Myxococcus xanthus: one gene and its partner. The protein of the gene in region 2 interacts with the protein of the main gene of each other region in a pairwise test. Links are inferred from orthologs where the notes say so. Each region holds a gene or a part of one and is shown on either strand. Other genes may lie near its edges.

The links.
Region 1: the proteins of gyrB (region 2) and gyrA interact in binary tests that used the Escherichia coli proteins (3 or more experiments, as listed by UniProt). The link is inferred for Myxococcus xanthus from one-to-one orthologs.

What each region holds. Positions count from the first base shown.
Region 1 is NZ_CP017174.1:899,103-902,578, reverse strand. Bases 69-3,476 are described here. They hold gyrA (DNA gyrase subunit A), read right to left. Parts: upstream 3,098-3,476; coding sequence 269-3,097; downstream 69-268. Other genes in these bases: BHS09_RS03935 (tetratricopeptide repeat protein), read right to left, coding at 3,266-3,476; BHS09_RS03945 (hypothetical protein), read left to right, coding at 69-195. Also shown: more of BHS09_RS03945, read left to right, coding at 1-68. UniProt on the Escherichia coli protein: A type II topoisomerase that negatively supercoils closed circular double-stranded (ds) DNA in an ATP-dependent manner to maintain chromosomes in an underwound state.
Region 2 is NZ_CP017174.1:308,472-311,601, reverse strand. What follows is about bases 30-3,091. They hold gyrB (DNA topoisomerase (ATP-hydrolyzing) subunit B), read right to left. Parts: upstream 2,754-3,091; coding sequence 306-2,753; downstream 30-305. Other genes in these bases: BHS09_RS01295 (hypothetical protein), read right to left, coding at 2,911-3,091; BHS09_RS01305 (serine/threonine-protein kinase), read left to right, coding at 30-30. Outside these bases: more of BHS09_RS01305, read left to right, coding at 1-29; more of BHS09_RS01295, read right to left, coding at 3,092-3,130. UniProt on the Escherichia coli protein: DNA gyrase negatively supercoils closed circular double-stranded DNA in an ATP-dependent manner to maintain chromosomes in an underwound state.

The DNA of each region.
Region 1 (3,476 bases), 590 kb from region 2 along the record:
ACACCCGACGAGGTGTGCCTGTATCGACGGGAGTCGTTTGACGTGACAGTGGCCCCAGGGCCAGAGGGCGTGGTCTTCGTCCGGTTCACCGTCAAGGACGGCGCCTGTGACAAGGACGGTCCCGTCGCGGACATGGGCTCCACCTACGCCGTCGAGGTGGCGAAGCACCGAATCCTGGCGATTCAACGCCCGTGAGGCCCTGAGACAGTGCCCCACGGGTGACACAGGAGCGGGAGCCCGTGGGCCCCCGCTCCTCACTGCGAACGGCTCAGCCCTGCGTGGGCTCCTCGCCACCCGGGGTGCCGCCCTCCCCAGACGCCGGGGACGACTCGACAACGGCTTCCACAGGCGCCGCGGCCTCAGCCGTGGCGTCCGCAGGCGCAGCGGCATCAGTCGCCTCCGAGGCGCTGGCCTCCGCCGTGGGCAGCGCGCCCTCGACCGGCGCCACCGCCTCGCCGTTCTCCTCGGACTCGTCGCTCTCGGGCAGCTTGGAGATGGCCATGACCTTCTCCTGCTCGTTCTCCAGGGCAATCAGCCGCACGCCCTGCGTGTTGCGGCCGATGACGGAGATCTCCTTCACCCGCATGCGGATGAGCATGCCGCCGTTGGTGACAATCATCACCTCGTCCGACTCCTTCACCTGGAGCAGACCCACCACCTTGCCATTCCGCTCGGTGGTCTTGATGTCGATGATGCCCTTGCCGCCACGGCCCTGCTGCCGGTACTCGGCCTCCTGCGTCCGCTTGCCGTAGCCGTTCTCCGTCACCGTGAGGATGGCCGCGTCCGTCTCCACCACGTCGGCGCCCACCACCTCGTCGCCGTCCTCCAGCGTGATTCCCTTCACGCCGTAGGCCTGGCGGCCCATGGAGCGGACCTCCGTCTCCGGGAAGCGGATGCTCATGCCCGATGCCGTCGACAGCAGGATGTCCTTGCTGCCGTCGGTAATCATCACCGCCACCAGTTCGTCACCGTCGTCGATGCCCAGCGCGATGATGCCGCTGGAGCGGACGTTCTCGAACGCGCTCAGGTCCGTGCGCTTCACCACGCCCCGCTTCGTCACGAAGAAGACGTAGCGGTTCTCCGGGAAGTCACGCGTCACCAGCACCTGCGCCAGCCGCTCGCCCTCTCCGAACTGCACCAGGTTCACCATGGCCTTGCCGCGCGACGTGCGGCTGGCCTGCGGAATCTGGTGCACCTTCAGCGAGTACAGCTTGCCCTTCGTGGTGATGGGCATCAGGTACGCGTGCGTGCTGGCCACGAACAGCTTGCTGACGAAATCGTCTTCCTTCGTCGCAGCGCCCGTCTTCCCGCGTCCGCCACGCTTCTGCGCCCGGTACTCGGTCAGCGGCGAGCGCTTGATGTAGCCCGTGTGCGACAGCGTCACCACCATCGTCTCTTCGGCGATGAGGTCCTCGCTGGTCATCTCATCCACGGCACCGGTGATTTCCGTGCGGCGCTTGTCGCCGTAGCGCTCGCGAATCTCCACGAGCTCCGTCTTGATGACGTTGAGCAGGCTGCGCTCGTTGGCCAGGATGTCCTGCAGCCGCGCGATGTCGCGCACCAGGCCAATCAGCTCGCGGAACAGCTCCTCGCGCTGCAGGCCGGTGAGCCGCTGCAGGCGCATCTCCAGGATGTTCTGCGCCTGGCCCTCGCTGAAGCCCGCGCCCTCGTACTTGTGCGCCAGGCCGCCGTAGCTGGGCTCCTCGTTGCGCGCGCGGGAGACGAGCAGCTCCATCTGCGCCTTCGCCTTCGCGTAGTCGATGCGCTCCAGGTTGACGAAGCGCTCGTGCTCGTACAGCGCGGGCGACAGGATGTGCATCAGGCCCCAGCGCGCCTCGTCCGGATCCTTGGACGCGCGGATGAGGCTGACCACCAGGTCGATGAGGTCCTGCGCGACGAGCAGGCCTTCGACGATGTGCATGCGCGCCAGCGCCTTGCGCAGCTCGTAGCGCGTGCGGCGCGTCACCACGTCGCGGCGGTGCGCGATGAACCGGTCCAGCATCTCCTTCAGGTTGAGCGTGCGCGGCTGGCCCCCGTCGATGGCCAGCATCACCGCGCCGAAGGTCGTCTCCAGCGACGTCATCGTGTACAGGTTGTTGAGCACCACCTGCGAAATCGCATCGCGCTTGAGCTCGATGACGATGCGCATGCCCTGGCGGTCGCTCTCGTCGCGGATGTCGCTGATGCCCTCCAGCTTCTTCTCGCGCACCAGCTCGGCGATCTTCTCGATGAGCCGGGCCTTGTTCACCTGGTACGGAATCTCCGTGAAGATGATGGCCTCGCGGTCACCCTTCTTGGAGGTCTCGATGTCCGAGCGCGCCCGGATGGTGACCTGACCGCGGCCCGTCTCGTAGGCGCGGACGATGCCCTCGCGCCCGGTGATGATGGCGCCGGTGGGGAAGTCCGGACCGGTGATGAACTCCATCAGGTCCCGGACGGTGCAGCCCGGGTTGTCGATGAGGTGCAGCGTGCCGCTGATGACCTCGGTCATGTTGTGCGGCGGGATGTTGGTGGTCATGCCCACCGCGATGCCGCTGCTGCCGTTGACCAGGAGGTTGGGGAACTTCGACGGGAGGACGAGCGGCTCTTCCAGCGAGTCGTCGTAGTTGGGACCGAAGTCCACCGTCTCCTTGTCGATGTCCGCCAGCAGGTCCTCCGCCAGCCGCTCCATGCGCACTTCCGTGTAGCGCATGGCCGCTGGCGAGTCGCCGTCCACCGAGCCGAAGTTGCCCTGGCCGTCCACCAGCAGGTAGCGAAGGCTCCACTCCTGCGCCAGGCGCACCATGGCGTCGTACACCGACGAGTCACCGTGCGGGTGGTACTTACCGATGACGTCACCCACCACGCGGGCGGACTTCTTGTAGGCCCGGTTGTGGAGGTTGCCCAAGTCATTCATCGCGTACAGCACGCGGCGATGCACGGGCTTGAGTCCGTCACGTACGTCGGGCAGCGCGCGCCCCACGATGACGGACATGGAGTAGTCGAGATACGAACGGCGCATCTCGTCTTCGATGTTGACGGGAATGAGCTCTCCAGCGCTGTCCGGGGGAGGAGGCGCGGAGGGCGATGCCGGCTTGTCAGTCGTGTCGTCAGCCATGAGCTCTGGAAGTCTGCGGAGGGGCCCGCGAATAGGGGCCGCCGTCCAGTGAGTGAGCGTTCGTAACCCCTGGATTTCCCAGCGTCAACAGGGGAAACAAGGGGCTTCCGCCCCGAACGGCGGGATGCCGGAAAGGGACTCTTTTTTGAACGCTTGAGCGAGCCTTTTTCAGCCCTGCGGACGCAGGGGAGCGGCTAGGCGCTCTGCTTCGGCCCCTACCGGTCCTTCCGGGTCCCTTTCCTTCGCTTTTTCGAACGCCTCCAAGGCCCCTTCCCGGTCGCCCTTGAGCTTCAGGGCCACGCCCACATTGAGGTGCGCGGAGGGCAAGTCACGGTCCATGGCCACGGCTTCCCGGAAGAGCACCAGCGCCTGGTCCACG
Region 2 (3,130 bases):
CTGAAGGGCTCACGCCGCTCGGAGCGGTAGCAGCCACACAGGCAGCCCGCCGCCCACCCGCCGGGACGCCCACAGGCGAGGCGAGCACTCGCGGCGCCGCGGAGGACGCCGGGCTGGGGCAGAGGAACGGTGACTACCTTACGGTGGACCGGCGCCCCGAGGCTTCAGCGAAGGGGCCCGGCTTCCTGACGTAAGGGCTAGCGAGGGCCCGGCAGCGCGGAGGCCCGGCTCGACAAGGACGGGAAAGGCACGTGGGCGCGGGGCCGAGGGGGCACCGGGCCCACGCGTCTTTCCTCGGGACGGACTCAGATGTCCAGGTTCTGCACGTCCAGGGCGTTGCGCTCGATGAACTCGCGCCGCGGCTCCACCGCCTCGCCCATCAGCAGCGAGAAGATTTCGTCGCTCTCCACCGCGTCCTCCACCCGCACCTGGAGCAGCGTGCGCGTGGCCGGGTTCATCGTCGTGTCCCAGAGCTGCTCCGGGTTCATCTCACCCAGACCCTTGTAGCGCTGCAGGCCCAGGCCGCGCTGCGCGTCCTTACGGACGGCGGCGAGCACCTCCTGCACGGAGAAGACGGTGATTTCCCCCGCCTCCACGCGGACCTTGTACGGCGGCTTGCCCAGCGCCACGAAGGCGTCGCGCAGTGACGACAGCTCCACGAACTCCGGCGACGACAGGAAGGCGTGGTCGAGCACCGTCTCCCGCATGGCGCCATTCACATCGGTGTGGAACACCAGCTTCTTGGTGTGGTGCTCGGGGTCCTGCACCATTTCGTGGCGCACGCGGCCCAGCACGTCCGGCATGCGGCGCTCGAAGGTGTCGTAGGCGGCCTTCACCGCCGTCCCCAGGGCCGCCTCGTCCGTCAGCGTCTCCGCCGACAGCCGCGCACCCTGCACCAGCGCGTCCACCACGCGCGCGTCCCGGCGCTTGGACTGCTTCTCCAGGCGCTCCTCGTACGTAATCACCTTCTCCAGCAGCACCTTCAGCTCCGCGCCGCCCAGCTCGCCCTCGGGCGTCAGCACCCGCGCGTGCTCGGAGGCAATCTTGAGCAGGTACTCGTTCAGCGCGTGCTCGTCCTTGACGTACTGGTCCTTCTTGTTGCGCGTGACTTTGTAGAGCGGCGGCTGCGCGATGTAGAGGTAGCCCTTCTGCAAGAGCTCCGGCATCTGCCGGAAGAAGAAGGTGAGCAGCAGCGTGCGGATGTGGCTGCCGTCCACGTCGGCGTCCGTCATCAGGATGATGCGGTGGTAGCGCGCCTTCTCCGGGTCGTAGTCCTCCGCGCCGATGCCCGTGCCCAAGGCCGTAATCAGCGTCACGATTTCGGCGCTGGTGAGCATCTTCTCGAAGCGGGCCTTCTCCACGTTGAGAATCTTGCCGCGCAGCGGAAGGATGGCCTGGTTGCGCCTGTCCCGGCCCTGCTTGGCGGAGCCACCTGCGGAGTCACCCTCTACAATGTAGAGCTCGCTCTCGTTCGGGTCGCGGCTCTGACAGTCCGCCAGCTTTCCGGGGAGCCCGCCGCCGTCCAGCACGCCCTTGCGGCGCACCGTCTCACGCGCCTTGCGCGCGGCCAGACGCGCCCGGCAGGCGTCGCCAATCTTCGCCACGACCTTCTTGGCGACCATGGGCGTCTCTTCCAGGAAGGAGCCGAGCTGGTCGTTCACCATCTGCTCGACCAGGCCCTTCACCTCGCTGTTGCCCAGCTTCGTCTTCGTCTGCCCCTCGAACTGGGGGTTGGTCAGCTTGACGGAGATGACGGCGGACAGGCCTTCACGCGCGTCCTCGCCGGTGGGCGTCTCCTTGAGGTCCTTCCAGAGGCTGCCCTTCTCCGCGTAGCTGTTGAGCGTGCGCGTCAGCGCCGCCTTGAAGCCGGACAGGTGGCTGCCACCCTCATGGGTGTTGATGTTGTTCGCGAAGGTGTAGATGCGCTCGTCGTAGCCGTCATTCCACTGCATCGCGATGTCGAGCGTGACGCCCTCGCGCTCCGTGCTGAAGGAGATGGGCTTGTCGTGGAGCGTCTGCTTCGACTTATTGAGGTACTCCACGAACGAGGAGATGCCTCCGTCGAACTTGAAGTCGTGCTCCTTGTTCGTGCGCTCGTCGCGGACGACGATGTGCAGACCAGCGTTGAGGAAGGCCAACTCACGCAGACGCTGGCTGAGCGTCTCGAAGTTGAACTCCACCAGCTCCATCACCGTGGAGTCCGGCTTGAAGGCGATGTACGTGCCGCGCTTGTCGGTGGTGCCCACCTCGCGCGGCGGCGTGTCCGGGATGCCCTGCGCGTACGACTGTTCGTAGACAGTGCCGTTGCGCTGGACGCGGACCTTGAACCACTCCGAGAGGAAGTTGACGCAGGTGACGCCCACGCCGTGCAGGCCGCCGGAGACCTTGTACGCGCCGTTGCCGAACTTGCTGCCGGCGTGCAGCTCCGTGAGGACGACCTCCAGGGTGTCCTTGCCGGGGAACTTGGGGTGCGGGCCCACGGGGATGCCGCGCCCGTTGTCCTGCACGCTCAGGGAGCCATCCACGTGGATGACGACCTCGATGTCGGTGCAGTGCCCGGCCAGCGACTCGTCCACCGCGTTGTCGACGACCTCGTACACGAGCTTGTGAAGCCCGTAGGCCATCGTGTCACCGATGTACATGCCGGGGCGCTTCCGGACCGCCTCGCGGCCCTCGAGCTTGGTAATGCTGTCCGTCCCATACTCCACGGGCGGCGGAGCAACCGCCGAGCCGGTAGCGGGGGTCTTTTCCATGTGAAGCTGTCCTTGGGAAAAGGAGCCTTGCAACAGGTCCGTGCGTACCACTTCAAGGCACGTCGAACAAGGTTAACGAGGACTCGCAAGGCTGCGTAAACATTCGTGAAATCCGCCTGGCCGCCTGCCTGGGAGGCCGCCCCGGGGAACGGGGTGTTCAGGCGTCGAAACGGGGCGGCGGGAGGCGGTCCTCCAGCGCCGAAATCAACTCGTCGAAAACAGCCTTGCGGGCGAAGAGATGCCGGGTGACGAGCACTCGGCCTTCCTCCTTGAGGAACAGGGCGAGCACGCTCCCCTTCCGGCCAATCCGGCGCACGTGGTCAATCTGCCCCCAGTGCAGGTCCAGCGCCTTCTGGCTGAAGGGCCGGGCCACGCGC